One region of the Acidovorax sp. JHL-3 genome, then DNA from elsewhere that is predicted to be linked to it. Evidence: riboswitches for the same ligand, from Rfam matches in the RefSeq annotation. Region 1 holds a riboswitch; the other holds the start of a gene.

Region 1 (7,363 bases):
TGTTCCGCGACAAGGTCCATGCGCGCGCCGTGCTCGACGGCCCAATCGGCCAGGAGATGCTGACCAAGTTCGACAGCAAGGGTTTCAAGGCGTTGGCCTGGGCCGAAAACGGCTTTCGCCACATGACCAACAGCAAGCGCGACGTGAAGGAGCCCGGCGACCTCAAGGGCCTGAAGATGCGCACCATGGAGAACCCCGTGCACATCGCCGCCTACAAGGGCTTTGGCATCATCACCACGCCCATGGCTTTCCCCGAGGTGTTTACCGCCCTGCAGCAAGGCACCGTGGACGGCCAGGAGAACCCGCTGCCCGTCATCATCTCGGCCAAGTTCGACCAGGTGCAAAAGCACCTCACGCTCACGGGCCATGTGTATTCGCCCTGCATCTTCGTGATGAACAAGGCCTCGTTCGACAAGCTCAGCGCTGCCGACAAGCAGGCTTTCCTCGATGCCGCCAAAGAAGGCACCAAGGCCAACCGTGCGCGCGTGGACGAGGACGATGCCAAGGGCGTGGCCGACCTGCGCTCCAAGGGCATGACCGTGATCGACAACGTGGACAAGGCCAAGTTCGTGGCAGCCCTGGCCCCGGTGAATGCCGAGTTTGAAAAGCAGTTTGGCAAGGCCACGCTCGACAAGATCCGCAACGTCAAATAAGCCGCCGATCGCTTTCTTTTTGATAGCTACCAACGCCCGTTGGCAAAGCGCCAACGGGCGTTTTTACTCTTACAATGCGCTTTCTGGCCCGTGCCGCCCATGAAAAACATGTTTCTTATCTTTGAGCGCGGTTGCACCTGGGCGGCCATGCTGGGCGCCTGCGCCATGCTGGCGCTGGCCGCTGCGCTGGGCATGTTCCAGATCCTCATGCGCTTCGTGTTCGAGCAACCCGCCGAATGGACCGAAGTGCTGATCCGTTTCAGCCTGATCTGGATGGTGTTTCTGGCCATCCCGGCCGCCTTTCGACAGGGCGCCATGGTGAGCGTGGACGTGCTGTACCGCTGGAGCCCGCCGCGCATTCGCCGCGTGCTTGACTGGGTGGTGTCACTGGCCGCGCTGGCACTGATCGGCGTGATCATCTGGTGGGGCTGGGACTACGCGCAGCGCGGCGGCGTGCAAAGCATGGCCGGGCTGGAATCGGTGTCGATGTTCTGGGCCTATCTCGCCATGCCAGTGGGTGGCCTGTTTTGTGTGATTGGCATCATTGGCAACCTGGTCGATCCCCAGCGCATGGAACTGGAGACTGCGCAATGAGCGCCGCGCCGAGCCGCCTCCAGCAAGCGAACTGCCCCCTCGGGGGGCAGCGAGGACATGCAATGCCGAGCGTGGGGGCCCTAATATGAGCATGGTCATGATCTCCACCATGGTGCTGTGCTTTGCACTCACCGTTTCCGTGGCCGTGTCGATCGGGCTGGCCTCCATCCTGGGCATTCAGGTGGCCAACGCCAACATGCTGATCGCGGTGAAAGAGATGTTTGCCTCGATCAACAAGTTTCCGCTGGCCGCCATTCCGTTCTTCATCCTGGCGGGCAACCTGATGGAAACCGGAGGCATCTCGCGGCGGCTGGTCGAGTTTGCCAAAAGCATCGTGGGTGGCGTGCAGGGTGGCCTGCCCATGACCTGCGTGCTCACCTGCATGATCTTTGCAGCCGTGTCGGGCTCGTCGGTGGCCACCACATTTGCCATTGGCGCCATCCTGATCCCCGCGCTCATCAAGCATGGCTACCCCACCAGCTATGCCGCAGCGCTGCAGGCCACCAGTGCCGAGCTGGGCGTGATCATTCCGCCCTCCATCCCGCTCATCCTGTATGGCGTGAGCGCCGAGGTGTCGATTGGCGAGCTGTTCATTGCCGGCTTTGGCCCGGGCCTCCTGATCAGCGGCGCACTGATGCTGTTTGTGTGGGCCTGGTGCAAATACAAAGGCTGGGGCAAGAACGATGGCGATGGCCGCATGCCCTTTGGCCGTGCCGCGCTGCAGGCCGGGTGGGCATTGTTCATGCCCGTGATCATTCTGGGCGGCATCTACGGCGGCGTTTTCACGCCCACCGAGGCGTCTGCCGTGGCCGTTTTTTACGCGTTGATCATCGGCGTGGTGATTTACCGCGAAATCAAGATCAAGGACCTGTTCGCCATTCTGCGCAAGTCGGCCATCTCGTCGGCGGTGATCATGTTCATCATCGCCAACGCCGGGTTGTTTGCGTTTCTCATCACGCGCGCCGGCGTGCCCGATGCCATTGGCCGCTGGCTGGAATCGGTGCTGCAATCCCCCGCGCTCTTTCTGCTGGGTGTGAACGCGGCGTTGTTCTTCATTGGCATGTTCATCGAGACCAGCGCGGCCATCATCGTGCTGGCGCCCATCCTGGCGCCCGTGGCCATGCACTTTGGCGTGGACCCGGTGCATTTCGGCCTGATCATGGTGGTGAACCTCGCGCTCGGCATGATCACGCCGCCTTTTGGCGTGAACCTGTTTGCGGCCTGCACGGTGGCGCGCATATCGCTGGACCGCGTCGTCACGCACCTGCTGCCGTTTGTCGGCGTGATTCTGGTGTGCCTGCTGGTCATCACCTACGTGCCCTCCATTTCGCTCACGCTGCGCGATCTGGTGTACGCGAAGTAAGTACAATCGGCCCCGTCAGGAGAGAGTGCTCCGCTTATCCGCGAGCAGCACCGCCGAAGGCGCAGGCACCCGCCGAACGCTCAGGCAAAAGGACTGGCAACCGCCCGCAGTGATGCGGGCGTTCCCTTGCTGGAGAGAGGTGGCCGCGCGCAACGCACAGGCCATCCACCGAAGGAGCAAGCCGCGCGGCCAGCCAGGGCGCCGTGGTGAATCTCTCAGGTAAAGCGGACAGCAGGGCAAATCCCGTGGCACTGGTGCCACGGCCCCCATTTGCCCTGGAGCTTTCATGTCCGCACCTGCCGCCGCACCCCTGCTCACCACGCCCCTCAACGCGCTGCACATCGAACTGGGCGCCCGCATGGTGCCGTTCGCCGGTTATTCCATGCCGGTGCAGTACCAAGGTCCAGGTATGGGCCTCATGGCCGAGCACCTGCACACCCGCCAGGCCGCAGGTCTGTTCGATGTGTCGCACATGGGCCAGTTGCGCCTGGTCGGCCCGGATGCCGCCGCAGCGTTTGAGAGCCTGATGCCCGTGGACGTGATCGACCTGCCCGTGGGCAAGCAGCGCTACGGCCTGCTGCTGAACGACGCGGGCGGCATCATCGACGACCTGATGTTCTTCCGCGTGGCACAGGATGAAATCTTCGTCATCGTCAACGGCGCCTGCAAGGTGGGCGACTTAGCCCATATCCAGGCGCGCATCGGCCAGCGCTGCCAGGTCATTCCGATGCCCGACCACGCCCTGCTCGCCCTGCAAGGCCCGCAGGCGGCCACGGCCCTGGCGCGCCTGGCGCCCGGCGTGGAGAAGCTGGTGTTCATGACCGGCGGCAACTTCCAGATTGCCGGTTGTGAGTGCTTCGTCACGCGCAGTGGCTACACGGGCGAGGACGGGTTCGAGATCTCGGTGCCCGCCGCGCAGGCCGACACCCTGGCGCGCGCGCTGCTGGCCCAGCCCGAAGTCAAACCCATCGGCCTGGGCGCGCGCAACTCGCTGCGCCTCGAAGCGGGCCTGTGCCTCTATGGCAACGACATCGACACCACCACCACGCCCGTGGAAGCGGCCTTGAACTGGGCCATGCAGAAGGTGCGCCGCACCGGCGGCGCGCGCGCGGGCGGCTTCCCCGGAGCCGACACGGTGCTGGCCCAGCTCGACAACCCCGCCAGCCTGACGCGCAAGCGCGTGGGCCTGGTCGCCCTGGAGCGCGTACCCGTGCGCGAGCACACCGAGCTGCAAACGACCGAAGGCCAGAAGATCGGCGAAGTCACCAGCGGCCTGCTGGGCCCCAGCTTCGACAAACCCATCGCCCTGGCCTATGTGGACCCGCAGCATGCCGCCGTGGGCACGCGCGTCCACGCCATCGTGCGCGGCAAGGCCGTGCCCATGGAAGTGTGCGCCACCCCCTTCGTGCCCACGCGTTACTACCGCGGCTAAAAGCCTGCAGCGCAGGCTACATTCCGGATTCCCTTCATCTTTCAGGAACCTTTCCCATGACGATCAAATTTTCCAAAGACCACGAGTGGGTCAACGCCGCCGACGCCAACGCTGCCGTGGTGGGCATCACCGTGCACGCCCAGGACGCCCTGGGTGATGTGGTGTTTGTCGACCTGCCCGCCGTGGGCACCACCTTTGCCCAGGGCGACGTGGCAGGAGTGGTCGAGTCCGTCAAGGCTGCTGCCGACGTGTACATGCCGGTCTCCGGCGAAGTCGTCGAGGTGAACGAAGCCCTGCGTGCCGACCCGTCGCTGGCCAACTCTGACCCGCTGAATGCCGGCTGGTTCTTCAAGGTCAAGCTGTCCGACGCATCGCAGCTCGATGCCCTGATGGACGAGACCACCTATTCGAGCTTTGCCGCCAGCGCCTGAGCGCCGCAGCAAAAACCATAGCTGCCCGCGCTTGAATTCAGGCACCTTCAATATGAAAAGTGCTTGAATCTGTTTAAATGCAAGCGCTGGCAGCTCTCTTTTTAATAGCCTTTGAGACTGGTTCCGCCATGCAGATGCCCGCCGCCCTGCCCTTGTCCGCACTCGAAAACACCACCGAGTTCCTGCCCCGCCACATCGGCATCGACGCGGCCGACGAAGCCCACATGCTGTCGGTGATTGGCGAGGCCTCGCGCCGTGCCCTCATCGACGGCATCGTGCCGCGCTCCATCGCGCGCAGCCAGACCATGGACCTTCCGCCCCCCGCGACCGAAGCCGCCGCGCTGGCCGAGCTCAAGGCGATTGCATCCAAAAACCAGGTGCTCAAAAGCTTCATCGGCCAAGGCTATTACGGCACGCACACGCCCGGCGTGATTCTGCGCAACATTCTGGAGAACCCCGCCTGGTACACGGCCTACACGCCCTACCAGGCCGAAATCTCGCAGGGCCGCATGGAGGCGCTGATCAACTTCCAGACCATGGTGTGCGACCTCACCGGCATGCCCATTGCCAACGCCTCCATGCTCGACGAGGCCACCGCCGCCGCCGAGGCCATGACGCTGGCCAAGCGCTCGGTCAAGGCCAAGGGCAACACTCTGATCGTCAGCGGCGACTGCCACCCGCAGACCATCGAGGTTATCCAGACGCGCGCCGCGCCGCTGGGCCTGATGGTCAAGGTGGTCCGCTCGGGCGACGAATGGATGGCCGCCATCGGCCAGGACGACTACTTCGCCGCCATCAACCAGTACCCCGGCTCCAGCGGCTGGCTGGCCGACTGGCAGATGAGCGCCGACGTCATCCACAGCAAGGGCGCCGCATTCATCCTGGCCGCCGACCTGCTGGCCCTCACGCTACTCAAGTCCCCGGGCGAGATGGGCGCCGACATCGTGATTGGCACCACCCAGCGCTTTGGCATGCCCATGGGCGCGGGCGGCCCGCACGCCGCCTACATGGCCTGCCGCGACGAGTTCAAGCGCTCCATGCCTGGCCGCCTGGTGGGCGTGAGCGTGGACGTGCACGGCAAGCCCGCTTACCGCCTGGCGCTGCAGACGCGCGAGCAACACATCCGCCGCGAAAAAGCCACCTCCAACATCTGCACCGCGCAGGTACTGCCCGCCGTCATCGCCAGCATGTACGCCGTGTACCACGGCCCCGAAGGTTTGAAGCGCATCGGTCAGCGCGTGGCGCGCTTCACCGCCATCCTGGCTGCAGGCCTCAAGCAACTGGGCTTTGCACCGCTGCACGCCACCGCCTTCGACACCCTCACGGTGGACCTGGGCAGCACTGATGCCGCCCGCGCCGTGGTTCAGCGCGCGCTGGATGCGGGCGCCAACCTGCGCCTGCTGCGCGGCCAATGCGTGGCCCTGTCGCTCGACGAAACCACCACGCGCGACGACCTGGCCTTGCTCTGGCGCGCCTTCGCCCCCACGGCCGCGCACCCCACGATCGACGCACTGGCCGCCAGCGCGCCCGATCTCATCCCGGCCAGCCTGTTGCGCACCAGTGCCTACCTCACGCACCCGGTGTTCAACACCCACCACAGTGAGACCGGCATGCTGCGCTACATCCGCCAGTTGTCCGACAAAGACCTGGCGCTGGACCGCACCATGATCCCGCTGGGCAGTTGCACCATGAAGCTCAACGCCACCAGCGAGATGATCCCCATCACCTGGCCCGAGTTTGCCAACGTGCACCCCTTTGCCCCGGCCAACCAATTGCAGGGCTACAAGGAACTGGACGAGCAACTGCGCGCCTGGCTGTGCCAGGCCACGGGTTACGCCGGTATCAGCCTGCAGCCCAACGCCGGTTCCCAGGGCGAATACGCCGGCCTGCTGGCCATCAAGGCCTACCACGAAGCCCAGGGGCACAGCCACCGCAACATCTGCCTGATCCCCAGCAGCGCGCACGGCACCAACCCCGCCAGCGCCCAGATGGTGGGCATGCAGGTGGTGGTGACCCAATGCGACTCCAACGGCAACGTGGACATGGCGGACCTGCAGGCCCAGTGCGAAAAGCACAGCCAGAATCTCGCCTGCGTGATGATCACCTACCCCAGCACCCACGGCGTGTTCGAGACGCAGGTGAAAGAGCTGTGCCAGCTTGTACACAGCCATGGCGGCCGCGTGTATGTGGACGGCGCCAACATGAACGCCCTGGTGGGCGTGGCCGCGCCCGGCGAGTTTGGCGGCGACGTCAGCCACCTGAACCTGCACAAGACCTTCTGCATCCCGCACGGCGGCGGCGGCCCCGGCGTCGGTCCGGTGTGCGTGGTGGAAGACCTGGTGCCCTATCTGCCGGGCCATGCCACCGCCGGCAATGCCTCAAAAGTAGGAGCTGTCAGCGCAGCCCCGCTGGGCAATGCGGCCGTTTTGCCCATCAGCTGGATGTACATCCGCATGATGGGCGCCGAGGGCCTGCAGGCCGCCACCGAAGCAGCCATCTTGAGCGCCAACTACATCAGCGCGCGCCTCAAAGACCACTACCCCACGCTGTACGCATCCGCCAACGGCCATGTGGCGCACGAATGCATCCTGGACCTGCGCGGCCTGAAGGAAACCAGCGGCGTGATGGCCGAGGACGTGGCCAAGCGCCTCATCGACTACGGCTTCCACGCCCCCACGCTCTCCTTCCCCGTGCCCAACACGCTGATGGTGGAGCCCACCGAGAGCGAGACGCTGTTCGAGATCGACCGCTTCATCGACGCGATGATCGCCATCCGGGGTGAAATCCGCCAGATCGAATCCGGTGCTTGGCCGCAGGACAACAACCCGCTAAAGAACGCCCCCCACACCGCCGAGAGCCTGCTGGGTGCCGAGTGGAGCCGCCCGTACAG
Region 2 (7,363 bases), 1.2 Mb from region 1:
ACACCGTGACTGCTGCGCCCGCAGGCAGCGGGCCGGTGCGCACTGCGGCCAGCGCGGCCAGCACCGGCAAGGCGGCACCCGCCGCCAGCAGGTGCTTGAGGCTGTGGCCCGACACCCACTGGCCCAGCGCGTCAAACACCGCGTGGTCTGCGGCCTCGAACAGCTTGGCCGCGCCATACCAGGCCATGACGGCGCCCAGCTGCAGTGCCAGTGCGCCGCACCGCGTGGGCAGCAACGCCATGGCCGTCACCGCCAGCATGCCGCCCAGTTGCACCACCGCCCAGGGCAGCAAGTTGCCGGTGTGCGCCCACCACATCACGGCCGCCGGCCCGGCCACCACCATGGCGGCCGCCGCCACCCCGCCCGCGCGCAGACTGACTCGGCTGGCCCCCGCCAGGCCCAGCAGCCCGGCAAAGGCCACGGCCATGCCCAGCCGGTCCCACAGCAAGCCTGCGTCATCGGGGCGCAGGTGGTAAACGGTGGAGCCGACCGATGTCAGCACCAGGCCCACAAAAAACAGGCCCGCCGCGGCGCGCGTGACCGCATCGACCGCGCCGCGCTGCACCCCCCGCAGCAACCCAAGCCCCCACAGGCCCGCCAGGGCAAAAGGCAGGTTGGTCAGCACGTCCAGCGCGCAGGGCAGACCCCACAGCATGCGCTGATCGGCAAAGCCATGCTGGTGCTCGCTGGCAGGCACGGCGGGGCCCAGCACAGCCAGTGCCAGCAGCACCGCGGCGCCCAGCAGCAGGCCGGTTTCGGGCCGGGTAAGGCCGCCCCGGGGAAGTGAATGGTCAAAGGTCATGGTGTTGCGTGGCCGGTAGTGGGTGATGCCGCGCAGTGTGGGCAAGGCCGGGGCAATTGGGGGCATAAAGTCGCTCAGGGCGCTACCGATAGCACCTTGGGTATCCATAATCGATACCCATGAGCACCACCGCCGACCTTGTTGCCGCCCTGAAGAAGGAACTCAAGACCGCCCAGATGACCTATGCCGACCTGGCGCAGCAACTCGGCATGGCCGAGTCCAGCGTCAAGCGCATGCTGGCCAAGGGCGACATGCCGCTGTCACGCATCGACGCCATCTGCCGCGCGCTGGCGCTGGACTTTGCCGACCTGGCCCGGCATGTGGCCGACAACCAGCCGCTGCTCAGGGAACTGACCCCCGAGCAGGAGCGGGCCGTGGTGGCCGACAAGAAACTGCTGCTGATGGCCATTTGCGTGCTGAGCCAGTGGACGCTGGAGCAGGTGACCACCGCCTACCGCCTGACCGAGGCCGAGGGCATCCAGTACCTGGCCCAGCTCGACCGCATCGGCATCATCGAGCTGCGGCCGTTCAACCGCTACCGCCTCAAGCTCGCCAAGACCTTCCGCTGGCGCCCGCACGGCGCGGTGATGAACTACTTTCGGGAGCACGCACTGCTCGACTACTTTGCGGGTGGCTTTGACGGCCCAGGCGAGGGGGTACTGCTGGTGCACGGCGCCATCAGCCGCAGTCTGGCCCCGGCTTTCATGGAACGCATGCAGCGCGTGGCGCACGACTTTGCCCAGCAGCACCTGGCCGACCAGAAACTGCCCCAAAGCGAACGCGAGGGCTACACGCTGCTGCTGGCGCTGCGCAGCTGGGAGTTCGAGGCGTTTGCGGGCATGCGGCGCTAGCACATTTTTTTCATAGCACGCAGCGCTCACCAGTAGGGCGTTACAGGCCAAAAACCCTCTGAATACTGCGCGCAAGTCGGCGCCCTGAAACACAACTTCACAACACTTCGCACAGCACCTACATGCGCTTGACGCAGTGCCCCCACGATCAAGGCTCCCGGTTCCGCACGGAATCCTTTCTGAGGAGAACACCATGGCACGCATAGCCCTCGCCGCCGCTTCCATCGCCCTGCTGTCGCTGAGCGCCTTGACGGCGGCGCATGCACAGGTTGGCGCCACTATCGTCATCCAGTCGGGCAGCCCCCACTACCAGCGCCCCGCCCCGGCGCTGGTGCAATACCAGGCCCCACCGCCCCCGCGCTACGAAGCTGTGCCCCGCCATCGGCGCGGCATGGCATGGGTGCCCGGCCACTGGGAATGGCGCGGCCACCGCCATGTGTGGATGCAAGGCCACTGGGTGAAGGCCCGCCCCGGCTACCACTACCGCGAGCCGCGCTGGATGGAGCACGACGGCCGCTGGGCCATGCAGCGCGGCGGCTGGGACCGTGACCGCGACGGCGTGGCCAACCGCTACGACCGGGACCGCGACGGTGACGGCGTACCCAACCGCCGCGACCCCCAGCCCGACAACCCCCGCCGCAACTGATTGCAACCGGGCACAACTGAGCGCCAATAAGCGCTATGTATCGCGGATCGGCACAACCGGGTGCAGGCGTGGCGGGTTTTCAGCCCAGCTGAAGCTCGGCGCGGCCCAGGCCCGGGAAGTCGGCCACCACCACCGTGCCCGGCGCCACCAGCACGGTACCGGTGCATGAACCAGTGGTCACCCACTGGCCGGCGCACAGCCCGCCCAGGCTGCGCGCACCTTCGTTGGCCAGCCATGTCAGCAACCGCAGGGGGTCGCCCGCCGGGTTGCTCCAGGTGGCGTGCTGCACGGCCACCGCCCCATTCACCGACAGGCTCACTCCTTGTGCCAGGGGCTGCACTGCAGCCACATCGGCCGTGCCCGAACCCACGATAAGTGCCCCGTGGCAGGCCTGGTCGGCCAGGCGGCTCCACGCGCCCTGCTGCGCCCAGGCGGCAAAGCGCGTGTCGCACACCTCGATGGCGGCACGCACGGATGCCATGGCCGCCAGCACCTCGGCCGCACTGTAAGGCGTTGGGCGATCGGGTAGATCGATGCCCAGCTCGTACACCAGTTCCGCCTCGACTCCCATCACGGCAAAGCCTGCGGCAGGCAGATGCAGTGCCTGCCCGGCTGGCGCAACAAACACCGAATCGCGGGTGAGTGCAGCGCGCGCAGGCAGCGCCTGGGGCGAAGCAGCCCCCACCTTCCAACCCGCGATCTCGCCGCGCTCGCGCACCACGGCGTCCTGCACGGCATACGCCTGGTCCGCATCGCATGGGCGCAGCGCAACGGGCAAATCCAGTGGCCGGGGCATGCGACCCTGGCGGGCCATGGTGATAACGGCGGCGCTGGCGAAGGGGTCAAAAGCGGTAACAGGCATGGCGTGCGTCCTTGGGGTAAAGCTGGGCGGATTATGGCGAGGCGCAGGCCCGTCCTGCCCCGCCAGCATCAGCAACGATTGCTGCCCATTAGCCAGCAAAACCACCCCGCCGCCGCCAGCGCACTCCTAGAATGGCCCCCGCAGGAGAGCATGGCGGGCCGCAAGCCCGCCGCTGCACCGAAGGCGCAAACTCCCATACACGCTCAGGTCCCGTACTGCACCATTCATCAAAGCCGTCTGGAGAGCCGCCACACACCCGTGTGGCGCACCGAAGGAGCAAACCGAGCGCCATGTGGGCCGCGCGGTGAATCTCTCAGGTACCAAGGACAGGGGGAGCGGCAGCTTGGGCAGTCATGCGCCAGCTGTACGCTATTGAACCTATAGCTGCCAGCGCACGTCTTTCAAGCGCCAGAGCCCAGAAAGGCTTTGAAAATCATGCGCGTGATCGTTTTGGGTGCCGGCTTGCTCGGCGTGACTTCGGCTTATTTTCTGCAGCAACTCGGCCACGAGGTGACCGTCATCGACCGCCAGGGCGCCCCCGGCGCCGAAACCAGCTTTGCCAACGGCGGGCAAATTTCGGTGAGCCACGCCGAACCCTGGGCCAACCCCAGCGCGCCGCTGAAGGTGCTGCAATGGCTGGGGCAGGAGGATGCGCCGCTGCTGTTCCGCATCCGCGCCGACATGCGCCAGTGGCTGTGGGGCCTGTCCTTTTTGCGCAACTGCACCCCGGCGCGCACGCGCCACAACATTGAGCAGATCGTGCGCCTGGGCACCTACAGCCGCAGCGTGCTGCAGCAACTGCGCGCGGACACGGGCATCCAGTACGACCAGCGCACGCAGGGCATCCTGCACTTTTATACCAACGCCAAGGAGTTCGACGGCGCTCTGGCCCCCGCCGAGCAGATGCGCGGTTTGGGCTGCGAGCGCCAGGTCATCAGCGCCGACGAGGCCGTGCGCATCGAGCCCGCCCTGGCCCACATCCGCCCGCAGCTGGCGGGCGCCACGTTCACGGCCGAGGACGAGTCGGGCGACGCCAACCAGTTCACGCGCGAACTCGCCAAACTGTGCGAGGCGGCGGGCGTGCAGTTCCGCCTGGGGCACCACATCACCGCGCTGCGCGAGGCGGGCGGCCGCATCGACCATGTGGAGGTGACCAACGCCGAAGGCCGCTTCGAGCGCGTGCGTGGCGATGCGTTTGTGCTGGCCATGGGCTCGTTCAGCCCGCTGCTGGCCCAGCCGCTGGGCATCAGCCTGCCCATTTACCCGGCCAAGGGCTATTCGGTGACCATGCCGGTGAAGGACGCGAGCCGGGCGCACCAAGTGAGCCTGACGGACGACGAGTACAAGCTGGTGTTCTCGCGCTACACCAGCGAACGCGGCGGCGACCGGTTGCGCATTGCTGGCACCGCCGAGCTCAACGGCTACAACCGCGACCTCAACCAGGTGCGCTGCGACGCCATCGTGCGCCGCGTGGAGCAACTCTTTCCCGGTGCGGGCGACGCGAGCCAGGCGCAGTTCTGGACCGGCCTGCGCCCCGCAACGCCCAGTAACGTGCCGCTGATCGGCCAGACGAAAGTGGGCAACCTGTTTCTCAACACCGGCCACGGCACGCTGGGCTGGACGCACGCCTGCGGCTCGGGCAAGGCGCTGGCCGACATCGTGAGCGGCCGCGTGCCAGAGGTGGATTTTGCGTTCCAGGGAATGGCCGCAGGACGTGGCGCCCATGCGCTGGTGCCCGCGGCCAAGGTGGCATGAGCCCCCAAAACGGACGAAGCGGCTGCAGCCGCTTCACAGGGAAGGCGCCGGAGCGAAACCACCGCGCCAGGAAAGGCCCGCCACAAGAATTGTGGCGGGCGAGCGGCCCCGTTCAAGGCGATGCCGCACCCGTGGCATGCGCGACAAAGCGTGCCAAAGCCTGCATGTCTTGCGGGCTGATTTTTTCAGCGTAGGAGGGCATCACGCCGATGCCGTTGCGCAACGCGCGCAGCACGCGGTCGGCATCGGGCTTGAGCTCGTCCAGCACCGGGCCGATCTGCCCCTCAGCCCCGGCCGCCTGCAAGGTGTGGCAAACGGCGCAGGCCGGCTGCAGGGTGGTGAACAGCAGCTTGCCGCGCGCTATTTCGGCAGGGTCGGCCGCCACGCTGGCGCCCGCCAGCAATGCCAGCCCACCCGCCGCCAAAGCGCGTGGCAGCCAGCGCCTCGTCGCCAACGCCACGTCAGGCCACCGTCACGGTCACGGCGTGATCGCTCCAGCTGGCGTTGTTGTAGCCGCCCACGTTTTCTTCGCGCTGCTGGGCCTGCACATTGCCTGCCATGTCGGTTGCGCGGCTGGCCAGCACATAGGTACCGACCCCCAGGCGCACTGGCAGCACAAACTGGCGCCATGCAAACCGGCCAAGGTCGGGGCCCACCAGTTGCGCGGCCCGCCAGGTTTGGCCGCCGTCCACCGACACCTCTACGCCCTTGACGGCGTGCATGCCACCAAAGGCCACGCCATGGATCTGCGCCACACCGGCCTTGAGGGGGCCTTGCTCGGGCAGCGGGCCGTTGATCCAGGACTTGACCGTCATTTCCCACACCGAGGGCTGGTCCGGGCTTGCCTTGGTGCCGGGTGGCGACATGCGGTAGCCGTGCTGCATGATGCGCGCCTGCGACTGTGTCGGCGTGAACGCCAGCCGCTTCACGTACTTGATGTTGTTCACGCCCTGGTAACCCGGCACCACCAGGCGCAGCGGCCCGCCATGTGCCAGCGACAAGGGCTCGCCGTTCATTTCCCAGGCCAGGATGGCATCGTCCAGCGCCTTCAGGGGCACCGAGCGCTCGACAAGAACGGTCAGAGGGTCCACACCTTCGGGCAGCTTTTCACCACCGGTTCCGGTGACATACGCCATGCCGTCCACCAGCCCACCCAGGGCGGCCACCACGTTGCGCAGCGGCACACCGCTCCACACCACACAACCGGCGGCACCCACCGTCCACGGCGTACCGCTGGGCTTGCTGGGGAAGAACCCCCGACCATTGCCCGAGCACTGCAGCACCGTGGCGACGGTGTCGATGCCCAGCGTCTTGAGCTCGGCCAGGCTCAGCGTGCGCGGGTTTTTGACGCCCTCGATGGACACGGTCCAGGCATCGCGGTTCTCCAGAACGGCGGCGTCGGGTGCGGGCAAATTGTTGCGAACATACAACTGGTTCGACGGCGTGATCACGCTGGTGCCGAAGGCTGCGCGGCGGGTTTCCAGGGTGCTGCCGCTGTGCACGATCAGCGCATTGGCGCTCTTCCAGCCGGCGTAGCCCGGCAACGGCTTGGGCGTGGCTGCGGCCTGGGCACGTGCAACGCCAGTCCAGCCAGCCAGCCCCAGCGCGCTCAGTGCGGCAGCGCTTCCGGCCAACATGTGGCGGCGTGGCAGTGTCATCGGGTTCTTCATGGGCAGGGTCCTCCGGAAATAAAGGAAACAGGTGAAGTCCGTCTTGCAACGCCGGATCGCCCGACGCCACAGAAGGGGCTTGGCGGATTTTGTGTGGGAAGCCGTTTTTGGCGAAGCGCTTTTGGAGCACAGATGTAAACAGGTGCAACAAATCCGCTGCAGGTGTTCGCAATGTCAAACCCTTGGGGCATATTTGCCAGACGGTTCACCGTGTTGCAAACGCGCACGCCCGGAAGTTGCCAGGCCAAAGCGCGGGCTGCGCCGGATTGCGGCGGGGTCCAAGCAGGGCGCGCCCTGGTGCGGTCTCGCACCGTGGTGGAATCCGACGCCGCACCGTCCATTGCGGCAAGCCACGGTGAAATTGAAGCGCCGCCATTCAACAATTCAAGAGGAAAAACCATGCCCCGCAACTTTCAATGGACCGCTGTCACGCTGGCGTGTCTGCTCGTCAGCCCCTGGGCCCAGGCCCAGCTGACGGCCATCGTGGCGGTGGAACCCACCGCCAAGAAGGCGGCCCACACCATCGTCCGCAGTGCGCTGGAAACAGGCCTGACACAGGCAGCAGGCCAGCCCCTGAAGCTCAGCACCAGCGAAGACCTGGCCGATGTGATGCGGGCCACCCGCAGCGCGGGCTATGACGTGTTCATCGGCCCTGCACAGGTTGCTGCCTCGGCCTTGCAGCGGGGCTATGAACTGGTGGGTGCCACCCAAAAATCCGAGCAATACCTGCTGATCGGCGCAGCCAATGTGCCTGCGGTGGCGGCCATGAAAGGCCAG

The links. A riboswitch is a leader RNA that binds a small molecule or an ion and turns the genes downstream of it on or off. The one in region 1 is predicted to bind glycine.
Region 2: it holds a riboswitch for glycine, as region 1 does, so the genes downstream of both, K226_RS0105675 (D-amino acid dehydrogenase) here and gcvT (glycine cleavage system aminomethyltransferase GcvT) in region 1, are expected to answer to the same signal.

Annotation. Positions count from the first base shown of each region.
Region 1 covers NZ_JAFU01000001.1:2,440,667-2,448,029, reverse strand. The annotation lists gene K226_RS0111505 (TRAP transporter substrate-binding protein) at 1-653, shown strand, start outside; gene K226_RS0111500 (TRAP transporter small permease) at 753-1,247, shown strand; gene K226_RS0111495 (TRAP transporter large permease) at 1,333-2,610, shown strand; glycine riboswitch at 2,617-2,716, shown strand; glycine riboswitch at 2,730-2,852, shown strand; gene gcvT (glycine cleavage system aminomethyltransferase GcvT) at 2,897-4,042, shown strand; gene gcvH (glycine cleavage system protein GcvH) at 4,099-4,473, shown strand; gene gcvP (aminomethyl-transferring glycine dehydrogenase) at 4,602-7,363, shown strand, end outside.
Region 2 covers NZ_JAFU01000001.1:1,202,640-1,210,002, reverse strand. The annotation lists gene K226_RS18710 (hypothetical protein) at 1-868, opposite strand, end outside; gene K226_RS0105690 (helix-turn-helix transcriptional regulator) at 922-1,653, shown strand; gene K226_RS0105685 (YXWGXW repeat-containing protein) at 1,847-2,299, shown strand; gene K226_RS0105680 (2-keto-4-pentenoate hydratase) at 2,379-3,161, opposite strand; glycine riboswitch at 3,389-3,501, shown strand; gene K226_RS0105675 (D-amino acid dehydrogenase) at 3,597-4,916, shown strand; gene K226_RS0105670 (cytochrome c) at 5,029-5,376, opposite strand; gene K226_RS0105665 (sulfite oxidase) at 5,378-6,586, opposite strand; gene K226_RS0105660 (rhodanese-like domain-containing protein) at 6,986-7,363, shown strand, end outside.